One region of the Bartonella sp. B30(2025) genome, then DNA from elsewhere that is predicted to be linked to it. Evidence: predicted binding sites of a transcription regulator. Region 1 holds the regulator's gene; each other region holds the start of a gene.
The links. Region 1 encodes LexA, which represses DNA repair genes until DNA is damaged. Its sites were predicted from a motif close to TGTTCNNNNTGTGTTCNG; they were not measured.

Region 1 (4,696 bases):
TAAAATACATTTGGGTTCTTGAAGTTGAGTGAGCGTTTTCTTACGTTTCAAATATTTCCCACCAGGGATGAGGGATATTTTTCAATACGTGTTTGATTGTAGATAAAAAAATGCTTTGTTAAATTGTTCTTTCTTGTTGTAATTTTTCAATTTTACAGAGGATTTTTTTTCACGATCAGAGCGAAGCGAAGACTGTTTAACTCGATATTAAGTATTTCTAGTGAGTTGTACAGTTTTTAAGCCAACTCTTCTCTTACGTCTAACTATAGTGTAACTAGGAGGACTGTAATTTTATTTTTTTTACTTGCATATATCACCCCCCCTTTGGTGCATTTTTGATAACTTATCAAAAAAGATTCTAAAATATATCTGCATGTCTATAGTCTATTAAATAAAATATCAAGAGGAAAATATATTTTTTTTACAAATTAAAAAAAAATATACTTCTTTTTCATAAAAACGACTAACGTAACCATAGCCTCTACAGAAGATTTTACGATAGAATTACCTTAATCATCATAATAATTTTTCTTTAAATAACCCTTCTATTCCCCAATGATCTGCTGAAATAGTAGAGGCTCATCAAACATATTCTCTTATAAAAACAAATCAAACTTGATAATAATGGTTGTTCTGCACCATGTATCCATCAACATTGTAATATCATAAATAGAAGCATATTTTATTACTGTCTTTATAAATACTCATTAAGAACTTCAGGTCATCAAATTTTATTATCTATGTAAAATCAAATAATATCTTTATTTTATCAAAATACAAATTTCTATCTTCTCTTAAAAAATAAGATAAAGATGAAAAAAATTGCATGAATATATTATGATCAATTCAGCATCATAATTAACCCTGCACTAATATAAGTAACTACCAGAGCTGTAACAAATATGTTATACTTAATGCCTCCATTCTCATGTGCTCCAGCAGTAAAATATAATATCTCCTGGAGCATTGGGTATGTGAGGTACTATATAAGATTCTCTCGTCTTTCTTGTATCATAGATTGCACAATAATCTATCATCTACTAAGTAAATACAATCTGGCACAACAATAAGACCAAAAAAGCATTTAAAACTATACCACTACGTTGCTGTTTTTCGAATATCTTATAAAAAAAACAAATCCTTCATACACTTTGCCTATTTTTGATAAGTTTTGATAAAAACAAGCACTGTCATACGATAATTAGTTACTTTGACAACAAAAAATAGAAGTGCATTGCTGTTTTTGTAAACAAATTTAAATAACATTATTGCGAAATGCAGAATGTGCTATAGAATCCAAATTGAAATGTTTTGCTGCTTTAAATATATAACTATGACTTTTGGGTAACGGTCGAAAGAATTTTTCTCAAGTGCAAATCTAGAAAATTTGCAATAATGCGTTCAGTTTTTTATCGAGACTGTGTCTGTATCTATTTGTTTAACATTGGGCGATAATATTTAATAAGCTTTTGCGATCTCCACCATATTCTGATGGCGTAGCTCTGATAAAATATATTAGGGAGCCCCCCATACTTGTGCGATGATTACAACTTTCACTCCTACTGAAACATCCATTTTTTGTGGAGGTATTTGCGGAATATCTTCTCTCAATAACTGATGCTAATAAAGAATATATACAAATAAGAAATTAACAAGCTCCATTTGCATATATTCTTGATATGAAACAAATAAAAATGATTCCAAAAATTCACTAGCAAAACGAATCTTAAAAATTAAAAAACATGTAAACTTGTCTCGTTATTATCTTTTCTTAAAATCAATATCAGTATTCAGAGACTTTGTTTTATAAATAAGCTTGCGATGTAATAATGTGGATGCGATTAATATTAGCTGGAAATATATGACAGATCATACAATAAAAAAGAAACCTAAAATAGATTTTTTACGATTCTACTCTCCTTACAAAAATCCTGGAAATGATTCCTATTAGTAATAAAACATTACATTTGTAAACAAGTAGAAATAAACTCGTCAAAGAAAATCTATAACCTCATTTTGTAAAGTAGCTGACACAAAAAACAGTAAAATACATACTGCCAATGCAGAAGTTGAGAGTCTCACAATCTAAATTTTTCTGTAAAATTAAAGATAAGATAAACCTCCTCTACAAAAAATAATGATAAGAGAAAGAATAACTTGAGAAAAAAATCTCGGGTCTCGAACTTCTGCATGACCCATTTATTTTTTTAAGTGGTGAGCGCGCAGGGATTCGAACCCTGGACCTACTGATTAAAAGTCAGTTGCTCTACCAACTGAGCTACGCGCTCTCAAACAAATCTACATTGTTTAAAGAAAGTAAACGGAACATACGGTCGACTCTTCATTTGGTCAACACCTTTTAGAAAAAATATTTCTCTTTTTTTAAAAAAAATTTCTTTATCCCAATTATTAATATTTTTTTTTGATTTTTTTCTCTCATTATTCGCGCATATACAAAATTCTATTTTTTCAAAATTAATAAAAGTAGCAACATTCAAAAGCATTAAAAATATCCTGAAATTATATAAATGTTATCAACTTGAATAAAATAAATACCTGAATTCTCATTTTTTGCGTTGTAAAACGAGAGCGCCGCTTATTTCATTTTGGAAAACAATTCTTATGTGATAAAATTATGAATTAATCGTTTTATTTTTTGATATTTTTTTTAAAATAAAATTAAGTCATGATTCATTATTTTAAAATATAGAGTCTCCCTTTTATTATTTTAGTTTAAAATAAAACGTATAGTTTTTATTTAATTCACGAAAATTTATATAACAAATAAAGAATAGTTATGTGTATTTTTTATTTGTTATATCATAATTTCTATTGGAATGTTGAATGTTAACATATAAACAATATGAGTTACTTTTATTCATTCACAATCATATAAAAAAAACCGGTGTTTCTCCTTCTTTTGATGAAATGAGAACAGCATTGGAACTCGCTTCCAAATCTGGCATTCATAAGCTTATTATTGCATTAGAAGAACGGGGGTTTATACGACGTTTACCCAATCGGGCCCGCGCAATAGAAATTATTCGATTCCCTGACAAGATAGCATTTAATCTCCCTTCAGCTCGTGAAATTTTTCCTAATACAATAGAAAAAAATAAAAGAAAAATGTTCAAAAATGTTACTAATCTTGGTAACTTTTATGAAAAAGATAAAAAGCATGTTACTATTCCTATTATGGGATGTATTGCTACTTGGGTACCCGTTTCCGCTATGTTGCGACAAATAAATACACTTTGTTTGCCACAAGAGATGCTTGGATATGGTGAACACTATGCTTTACAAGTCAAAGATGATTCTATGAATGAAGCAGGTATTTTTAATAAAGATACTATAATTATTAAACGCCAAAACATAGCAACATCAGGCGAAATTGTTGTTGCGTTCGTTGATAAGGAGGAAGCAGCTTTAAAGAGATATCAACGCAAAGGGACATTTATTGCATTAGAATCTGCAAATCCTTACTATGAAACACGCATATATGAGCCTGAGCGAGTACATATACAAGGTAAACTTATAGGGCTTATTCGAAAATATTAAAAACAAAATACCTTTTTAGTATGCTTTATACATATAGAAAAATATTATTTAATATTTTTATTTATATGATTCAATAAGTTATTTAAAAAAGTTAAATAATTACTATAAAAAATTATTCTGTAGATGTAAAAAGATAAAAAGTATTTATACAAATAAAAAAAATAAATTTTATAGTATAGTAATTATAAATTATAATGAATAACTTGAATTTACTTTTATTAATACTTAATATCTATACAAAATTTTTAAAATTAAAAATTTTTTTATCAAGTAAATGACTTGGGCGCACATTTGTTAAAGCACGAATCATAGTATCCTTGCGTCCTGGCATTCTTTTTTCTATATCTTTTAGCATTTTTTTCATCGCATTACGTTGCAAACCATCTTGGCTACCACAAAGATTGCAAGGAATAATGGGGAACTGCATTGCTTGAGAAAATTTTTGTATATCCTCCTCAGCGGCATAAACAAGAGGACGTAAAACAAAAAGATCGCCTTCATCATTGATGAGTTTCCCAGGCATAGCTGCTAATCGTCCACCATGAAATAAATTCATAAAGAACGTTTCTAAGACATCATCGCGATGATGTCCAAGAACTAATGCAGAACATCCTTCTTCACGTGCGATACGATATAAATTGCCACGTCGCAATCGCGAACAAAGTGAGCAATATGTCTGTGTGTGCTTTAATTTATCTGTAACAATTGAATAAGTATCCTGATATTCAATGCGGTATGGAATTTGATAAGAACTTAAAAAATCTGGAAGAATATGTTTTGGAAACTCTGGCTGTCCTTGATCAAGATTACAGGCCAAAATCTCAACAGGCAAAAGTCCACGCCACTTTAAATCTAAAAGAAATGCAAGTAGACTATAGGAATCTTTTCCACCTGACAAAGCAACCAGCCATTTTTTTCCCGTAGTAAGCATAGAAAAATCATCAAATGCTTGTCGCACATGACGCAAAAGCCGTTTACGTAATTTATTAAATTCAACAGTAGAAGGCGCACTTCGAAATATTGGATGACATTCATCAATTTCTTCTACAAAAGAAACAGCTTTATCTCTATTTTCTTTCATTTTTTAGTACTTAGCTGAAAAAAATTCTATGATATTATAAATTAAACTTATACAATA
Region 2 (4,696 bases), 580 kb from region 1:
GGGGAAATTTTGACATTTTTCTTTCACCATATTAAGTACAGCAAAAGGATTATTGTTTGAAAAAAGGATTTCTTCAATAGCAATAAATTCGCACCCGGTTTTCAAAACTTCATCAAAGGTGGAAAAATCACTTCCCGCTTGAAGAACCGCAGGGATTTCCATAATTTCCGCCCACCACTGCGCTAATTGGATATTTCGGGGATGTGCATCTGGTTTTTTATCAGCACCTAATTTTCCAAAAAACAAATAATCAACACCCGTTTCTGCAGCAACCATGGCGCCATGGCGATCGCGTAAATTACCAAAACCTCTTATTTTTTGTTCTTTTTTCTGGTTTTCAGTTTTAAGAGCATCAAGATCTCCTTCTAGATGTAAGCCATCAGCTTTTATCCGTCCAGCGATCCGGCTGTCGTTAGCGATAAGAAGCGCAGCACCATTATTTTGAATATCTTCTGCGTAAGTTTGTGCTTGTTTTTGTAAAAAAATCTCGTCCCTTTGGGAATCATAGAGGATAACACTTACAAAAGACTCTGTTTGCATAATTTCGCGTAAAAAGATAGCGTCTAAGGTACGCCGAACATCTGATGTTAAAACCAATTGAGGGAAAAAATAAGATGCAGTTTGCTTATTCTTTTGCTTTGTCATATAAAATCCTTGATTCTATAAAAATAAAAACTTACCCTAAAATCTAGGCGTTCTTTGTAAAAACAGGTTTTTTCCTTTTAACGCATAGGAAGCAATTCACAAAGATACGGTGGTTTGTTTTTCATGACATGAAGCTTTCTTGTTGCGATATGTTCATTGATATTTTTCATTTTTTTAGCTTTATAGATGGTTTTCACCAATCATATTCTGAGAGTATACAACACATAAAAATTGTTGTTTTTTGATTTAATAGAAGTTTTTGTTTCAGGTATTTCTGTTGAGCTCCACTTTCATGTTTGTCGATATCGGGAATTTCTTCTTTTATTGTGTGTCAATTTTGGCAAAGGGTTGTACAGCTTTACGGAGTATATCTTTTTATTGCATTCGTAACTTTATACCTCACTTTACAGAAGAAGTTTTGTATTGTGGCTTATAGAAAATGAATCAATAAATGTAGCATGATTGTCATTTAATCTTTTTAATACCTGAAGACTTTGAGCTTCAATACGGTTATAACTTTGTTTTTTCACGTCATAGTGTTTTGGTTATTTTTGCTTTTTATTTTTGTGCAAGCAGTAAAAATGGCTGCTTTTGTCCTTCTTTATGCTTTATCTTGTAGGTAGATTTTTAAGTTTTCTCTTCTGGTTTCTTACGAGAGAAGTATTTTTTGAATTCTTGCTCATGGCAATTTTTTTGTTATCAGTTAACAGATTTCTTCATATCTTAAGCAAGAAAAAAATCTTTCTTCAATCTTTTGTGATTGTGGGGTGAAGAGAATATCTTTGATTTACACTGTTATTATGATGGGAGGATTGAAATTGGTGAGGTGTTCGGATTGGTTTCAAAGGCTTTCTCCACTTCTTATTACTTAATAATAAAACTTTTTCAAGTCTGCCTGGTTTATTCCATATTTTTGCATTAATTTCTTTAGATGTCTTTTTATCTAAAGCTTAAACGAGAGGTGTCGCTTTTTACTGCAAAAATCTTTAAAAACTTTAGGGAGAAGATATAATTTACGGACATTTATGATGCGCTCTGTTTTTGTGATGTTTAGATAAGTTAAAAAAACATTGATGACTAAAGTGTTTTTTTTCGATATTATATTCAAAGAATGAGCGGTGTTGTTACGCAATTTGGTGTTGTTTATTGTCATTTATTTTTGTGAAAACTGTCAATTTTATCGGTTTTCTTAAAAAAACAGGTGGGTCTATAGTGTCATTGCCTGTTAACCCTAATGCAAAAAGCGCATTGAATGAGAGTTTTGAAAGAGGTACTTAATTTAAAAAGATAAAGAAACCTTTTTCTTTTTTGTACGTTGAGTAAGTATTATCGTTTTCGTGCGAGTATTGGAGTATAAAAGCGTGAGTGCACATGAACGCCCTTATGATAAAGATAAACCCATTGTCATGATTGAGCACGGTGCTTTTGAAAATGCTTTCAATCGTCTTTATGAAGAAACCATGAGTCTGATTGAAGAAACAGCATCTTATATTGATTCAGACGGAAAATTAGCTGCGCGCACGCTTTCTGCAGAAGCTTCTGCAATTTATGCAAAAGAAGCAATGTACTTAAGTACACGACTTATGCAAATAGCTTCTCAGCTTCTTCTTTTTCGCGCAGAGCGTGAAGGAGAAATGTCACCAGAGCAAATACAAAAAGAAATCGCAAAAGTATCACTTCATACACCAACCTTAAAATTAGAAACTGTACATTGGCAAGAATTGCCAGAGATCTTTCGCTATTTTGTTACACGTTCACTTCGCTTAGAAAAACGAATGCAATATATGAATTACAATAAAGAGCACGGCTCTTGCTATGATTTGGAAGATACTAATCCAGTGAATAAACAAATCGAGTTACTTAAAACAGCTTTTCAGCATTCTTAGAAAATTTTGTCTTTCGCTTTTTTTTATTTTTTGCTTTTCTATATGCTATTTTGTTTTAGCAAAGTGAATTTTGGCATGCCTTTTATGATGTTTTATGACTATATTCTTCTTGTTTTATTTGTTTTCCAATATCTGTTCAAATATAAAAAAATAACATAAACTTAGCTCATGGCAGAGACGATTCGTATTATAGGTATTGATCCTGGACTCAGGCGAACGGGGTGGGGCGTGATCGATCTCTCTGGCAATCGTCTTCAGTTCGTTGCAGCAGGTACTATTACTTCTAACGTGCGATGTGATCTTGCTTCCAGACTGTGCCAACTTTATGATGGGCTTTCAGGTATTTTGCATGAATTCATGCCTCATGAGGCGTCTGTGGAGCATGTTTTCGTTAATAAAGATGCGACGGCGACTTTAAAACTTGGTCAAGCACGTGCTATTGCGCTTCTTGTTCCAGCGCAGGCAAGTCTACCTGTTTTTGAGTATGCTCCTAATAAAGTAAAAAAATCGGTTATTGGTGTTGGTCATGGAGATAAGGAACAAATTCACATGATGGTGAAAGTTCTTCTTCCACGTGCGCAATTTGACAGCAACGATGCAGCGGATGCGCTTGCACTTGCTCTTTGTCATTCTGCGCACCGCACTAACCTACAATCTCGTGCAGGTGTTTTGGCATGATTGGCAAACTAAAAGGAAACCTTGAACACATCTTTGATGATCATATCATCCTGAATGTTCACGGTGTTGGTTATATTGTTTTTATTTCACATCGGTTGCGTTGTTCATTACCCGCTCTTGGAGAAAGTTTAAGTTTATTTATTGAAACGCACGTTCGTGAAGACGCGATCCGTCTTTTTGGTTTTGCAGAGAAAATAGAACAAGAATGGTTTTGTCTTTTGCAAAATGTACCAGGTGTTGGGGCGAAAGTTTCTTTAGCAATCTTAGGAATCTTATCACCAAATGAGTTGACGCAAGCAATTGCATTAAGCGATGTTGCTATGATTAGCCGTGCTCCAGGTGTTGGCAAAAAAGTTGGAGAAAGAATTGTGAGAGAGCTCAAAAGTAAAGCGCCATCCTTTCATGGTGATGCGGTTCATTCCATTTCTTCCTCATCACTGGCAACACAAAATAATCAGCCCATTGATGATGCACTCGCAGCTTTGATCAATCTTGGATTTGAGCGCGATCAAGCAGCCCAAGCTCTTGGTTTAGCGATGAAGGATTTGGAAGAGGAAGAAACGGTTTCCTCTGCACTGCTTATTCGTAATAGCCTTAAATTGCTTTCCCCTCCAGTGAGTTCAAGGTAAAAATGCATAAAGATGATGAAGAACAACGCCTTTTGAGTAGTATTCCCCTTCCTAATGATCCAGATCGCTCCTTAAGACCACAAGTGCTTGATGACTTTATTGGTCAGGAAGCGGCGCGTGCAAATTTAAAAATCTTCATTGAAGCCGCAAAAACACGCCGAGAAGCGCTCGATCATGTTTTATTTGTAGGACCCCCTGGCTTAGGAAAAACAACACTTTCACAGATTATGGCTAAAGAGTTAGGGGTTAATTTTCGTTCAACTTCAGGTCCTGTTATTGCCAAATCTGGAGATTTGGCAGCACTTTTAACCAATTTAGAAGAACGAGATGTCCTTTTTATTGATGAAATTCATCGCTTAAATCCAGCTGTTGAAGAAATTTTATATCCTGCTATGGAAGACTATCAGCTTGATCTTATCATTGGGGAAGGACCAGCAGCGCGTTCGGTTAAAATTGACTTAGCCAAATTTACGCTGGTGGCTGCTACTACGCGTTTGGGACTTTTGACAACACCTTTGCGAGATCGTTTTGGTATTCCTATTCGGTTAAATTTTTATACCATAGAAGAATTGGAATATATCGTAAAGCGTAATGCGCGCCTTTTTTCGGTCCAAATTAGTGATGATGGTGCTCATGAAATTGCACGCCGTGCACGAGGGACTCCAAGGATTGCAGGACGGTTGTTACGCCGTGTTTGTGATTTTGCTTTGGTCAAACGGGCAAAAAAAATTGATTGCGCACTTGCTGATGAAGCTCTTTCTCGTCTTGAAGTTGATCATTTAGGGCTCGATCCACTTGACCGTCGTTATTTGTTGCTGATTGCAGATACTTTTTTAGGTGGTCCCGTCGGTATTGAAA
Region 3 (4,696 bases), 200 kb from region 1:
CTGCAATTTTAAAATAAGAAAGAACTCCCCATGAATAATACTATAAATGCAATACATGACGAATTGACACTGCCTTTTATCGTAGAAGAAACTTTAAAAAAAGGATTTGAAGACAATGCTAGTACTTTAGGAGCGCTAAAAATAGCAGTAGATTACCACAATATACAACGAAAACATTGTTTGCATGTTACATTTATAAATTCACTTAATGAATTAAAAAATGAATTGCCAGAATTTACCAGAGAACCTCAGCCAACATTCACAGGCAGAGGATATCACTATCTCAAAGATGGTATATTAAAAGAGGTCATGCCGTTGATCTCAAAACACGGATTCTTCGTATACAATCCACTTGTCCAATATTCTACCGAAGAAATTACATTAGAGACAACATTAATGCATAATAAAAGTGGACATAGTATTTCATCTCGTGGCACCTACTCAACAATCATGGTGAAAACAGCTGAGAATATCGAAATCGCAAACACAGCAACTTATCAATTTATGCAAGAGTATGCTTTTGAATATAACTTATGTTTATTATTTGGTATGTAAAATTTAATCTTATTTTTTCTTAGTCCTAAAATTTATACTACGACAGCCTCAAAAGCTGTCTGGTTTTAACTATGTCTGTTATCAATTAACTGTATTTCCATAAAAATACCGAAAATTGATAACCCTTATTCTTATAAGTTTAACGTATCCTTTATCAAAAAATACAGCTATTTTGTGAAGGATACGTAAAAGTAGGCGCATAAAATTTACTGAACCTCTATTTTAGGAAAACATAGCGATAATACAGAATATCAAGTGAAATTTCGTTGAAACAGTGATTCTAAAAAGAAGTGTTTTTTGTTATGGAAAATATATTATTGTATCGACGCTCAATGCTTTAAATTTTAATAATAAAATGAATTATAATTTAAGAGAAATTCTCTAAAGGCAAGTTTGCTATTGCAACGCATAATTTACGACCCAAAGAATTTCCTGCAAAGCTAATCTTACGCATTTTTTTTAACCCCATCTAATACAAATTAACTGATTATTAGGTTTAAACCATGCAATAAAATTAGATGTCTTCGCATTTACTCTTCTTGCTCTTGGAAAAGAAGTTACCATTGATATTCAGGATGCTGCTTGAGATTTGTATACTTTACGGCTTTGCGCAAAATATTTATGAAGCACATTAAGAATAATACGCAGTGAATGTACAAGATACGACAATGATTGATCTTCGATAACAAGACATTGCAGTGCAGCATAAAAATTATGTTGGTGATACAAATCTTGTGCTTCTTTTATAGCTTCCTTCATATCTTCATAGCGATCGGTTGCTTTTTGAATCCACCGTTCTTGTGCTTCCTCATCTGACAATGGAATAAAATCGTCATAATAGCCGCTCGGCAAACCTTTTGCACACAGGTAATCATTTCTAACTTCAAGATACTTCTGTGCAGCATCATACTGGTCTTGGCTAATGCCTGATGGGTCTTGTCTATATCCGAGCAAACACAGTCTCCCGATATAAGTGCCAGAAAGTGGATTTTTTGCTTCTTCTACAGTTAACCCAAAGTGCTTAGCACGCATTGCAATTGTTAATTTATCAATAGCTTCACGTGGTCTTTTTGCACGTGAAATACGTCCGTTTTTTTCTCTCATACGTCCCTCAATCCGTGGTCGTCCACGTTTTGCTCGTTTTTTTCTTTTTGCCATATTTTTTCAATCAAAACGGAATGTCGTCATTAACAGATGTTTTATAATCAGCAGCACCTGAAGCAACTGCATAACTTTGAGCAGTGACATAGGTATCGCTCTCTTTCTTTGCATCAAGCAAATACAATTCACCTTTAAACTGCGGTACAATCACTTCTGTCGTGTAACGCTCAATACTTTTGTTATCTTGCCATTTACGTGTTTGTAATCGCCCTTCGATATAGACCTTACTGCCTTTTTTAAGATATTGAAGGGCAATCTTTGCAATGTGGGGATTAAAAACCGCCACGGAATGCCATTCCGTTTTCTCTATTTTTTGATTGGTGTTTTTATCTTTGTAGCTATCGGAAGTTGCTATCCTAAAATTGACCACTTCAACACCAGAAGGCATTGTTTTACTTTCAGGATCAGCACCAAGATACCCTATTAACGTCACTTTATTGAGCATATTTTCATATCCATTAAATTTACGTTTTTACGAACATTATTTTAACATAAATTCTTATATTTTTCTAATGTTTTCAAAGTGATATTATAAATTATTAATATATAAAATTATATTTTACAGCGCTCATTGATAGTACTTGACTGCTACAAACGCATGGTGGATCAAATGAGAAATTTTATGCAGAATCCAGAGCGCATGACCGTAATAAATTAATAAGCTTATCTATTAATCTATATGTACGAGCCATAACATAAACGACAAAAACCAACAAAATATGCCAAAGAAGAGTATTTGCTGAAAAGTGGGCTTCATCCCCAAAAGCAGAGAGAAAAGAAATATCTGTCTTAGGACTGTATGAAAAAATTAATGTCACAAGCGCCAAAACAATTAAACGAAAAAGTTGATGCATATATAAATGCAAATCAGATGTTATGATATTCCAAGATGTTGTATTTTCATATTGGTACTCTGGATCAAAATGTAATTTTGACGGAAGTTTAGAATTACATAAGATTGCACAAAGGATTGTTACTATTACTAAAAAGATAGATGCAAATGTTAAAACGCCTTGAATAAAGTCAGTGTTTTTTTCTATTTCCAAAAAAGACAAAGCTATAAGTGCTATAAACCCGATGCCATATAATAAAATTGTTGTTTTCTTCATTGTAAACATGTTTATTTCTCAGCAGATTTCGATAATTTTTTAATAGTTTCCGATAACTTTTTGATATCTTTGTTAATCTCATCTATGAGTGGCTCATAGTTAAGAACAGCTTTGGGCAGTGCACTCCCATAAAACCACGCTTTTACTTGCGCTTCAGTACTGAAATTCGCTCCTTCTAGCGTTTCATAGTGTTTGCAGCCTTCAAACTCCTCATATTCTCTGGCTCCATCTTCATACTCATAAAGGTTATAAAAATATTCAGCACAACCAAGCCCCCAAGGTGCATGGCCAATAGCTGTTGCAACAAACTTTTTTTGTATTGGCTGTTTACGTTTTGTTGAGAACAGATGTTTTAAGATTTCCATGCTTTAATCCTTAATTTTATCGATAGGCTTATTTGCCACAAATTTGACCACAAATAGCCATTTTTATTTTAATGCATATGATCAAAAAATTCTTTAATCGCTCTGTATGGTGCCTTTTTATTGATTTAAACGTATGCCTAATACAAAACGATCAACACTTTTACTAGTTTGTTATTTTTCCTTCTTGCTCCTGAACAAGCGTAAATGGTCGGGAATGCTCTCTCGCTATTTTTTCTTTCATCGTCTTTTTACGTGTATTCAAAACAGCTTTGCGAACAACACTCGCTCTGGTTAAAAGGCTGGCTTCCAAATCACGACACAGTCTCACAAGCTCGCGAGTACTTGGGAAAAACGTATCGGATAAACCATCTATTTCATCACACAAAATTCGCTTAACCGTTTTCATCAATGACCATGCCGAAACATTTTCGAGAACCATTCCATAGGTCAGTGCTATCCCCTCATGATCTGCATTTTGCGCTATTTTCAATCCACACGAGAGCATACGAATAGCCTTTGCAATGTCTTCTTTTTCGGCTTTCACCGCAAACAGTTCCCGAAGTTGATCATAAGCCTCTAAAGCAAGCATTTCCTGCTGCTTGGTTAACTTACTACCATCCTTCAAAGCTAGAGGAAATTCCGAAGCTATCATTGCACGAATGTTCTTTAAAGTAACCTCGATTTCCGATATCAAGGATGCTGTCTGCGATGCGCTCGCCAACACTTTTTTGTCTTTGAGGATAATTGCCATGATTACTACCTATCTTGCTATTTCCGTAATTTTTTGAATTTCTAATCCAGTTACGCCATGTCGCTGGCCAATCACGTTTGGTCGCGTCCTTCCCTGTCTTGGCATTCCAATAATCTCGAAATTTTGCACTCTCGATTTTAGCCTGCTCTGGAAGCAAACCCTCCCGAATTGCAAAATCGTAATCAGGTTCGAAATCATCAGGCAACCGACAACCTCGATCAATGTTAGCTCGTTTAGCTTGTGAAGAAATGTTCTCTTGCTCATGAATGGGAAGTAAATTCACAACGTTAGTGATTTCTGGAGAACTGCTTGCATCTGAAATTTCGTTTTGAGCTGAAAGCGTATCGAACATATCGCACCCCTCTTGCTCGTGAACAGAAAGAGCAGTTTCTGAATCTTCGAAATTTTCTTTTTTTGCTAATACGATAGTATTAGTTTTTTTATATATATTATTCTTATTCTTTATAGCTTGATTTTGCTTACCGTTTGCTTCAGCAAAATTATTAATTGATTGTTTTATATGTGTTTTTGCTTGTGCACCTTTTTTACCAGCTTCACTGCGGACTTGCGATATGTGCTCCTTTTTTTCGATAAACTCTTTTAGCTCTTCTTCAACACGATAACTCCATAAACCTTCATTTGTTTGGATCAATTTATCATTTCTCATTAAATATTCGACGATGATTACAAACTTCTTTTTTGAACAATTGCAGGTACGTGCAAGCGTCTCATAATCTTCTTTAATTGGTGATTTT

Region 2: a site for LexA is predicted at 2,642-2,659, ahead of ruvC (crossover junction endodeoxyribonuclease RuvC). Genes of this name have one in related genera too.
Region 3: a site for LexA is predicted at 2,191-2,208, ahead of ssb (single-stranded DNA-binding protein). Genes of this name have one in related genera too.

Annotation. Positions count from the first base shown of each region.
Region 1 is NZ_CP200034.1:586,210-590,905, forward strand. Features, by position in the region: tRNA gene V4P55_RS02440 (tRNA-Lys) at 2,213-2,288, opposite strand; gene lexA (transcriptional repressor LexA) at 2,845-3,558, shown strand; gene ttcA (tRNA 2-thiocytidine(32) synthetase TtcA) at 3,791-4,639, opposite strand.
Region 2 is NZ_CP200034.1:1,166,137-1,170,832, reverse strand. Features, by position in the region: gene V4P55_RS04945 (thiamine phosphate synthase) at 1-645, opposite strand, end outside; gene V4P55_RS04940 (DUF1465 family protein) at 2,007-2,531, shown strand; gene ruvC (crossover junction endodeoxyribonuclease RuvC) at 2,700-3,209, shown strand; gene ruvA (Holliday junction branch migration protein RuvA) at 3,206-3,838, shown strand; gene ruvB (Holliday junction branch migration DNA helicase RuvB) at 3,841-4,696, shown strand, end outside.
Region 3 is NZ_CP200034.1:784,535-789,230, forward strand. Features, by position in the region: gene V4P55_RS03380 (hypothetical protein) at 31-555, shown strand; gene V4P55_RS03385 (hypothetical protein) at 1,126-1,713, opposite strand; gene ssb (single-stranded DNA-binding protein) at 1,724-2,161, opposite strand; gene V4P55_RS03395 (hypothetical protein) at 2,337-2,825, opposite strand; gene V4P55_RS03400 (hypothetical protein) at 2,837-3,190, opposite strand; gene V4P55_RS03405 (hypothetical protein) at 3,354-3,842, opposite strand; gene V4P55_RS03410 (YdaU family protein) at 3,802-4,696, opposite strand, start outside.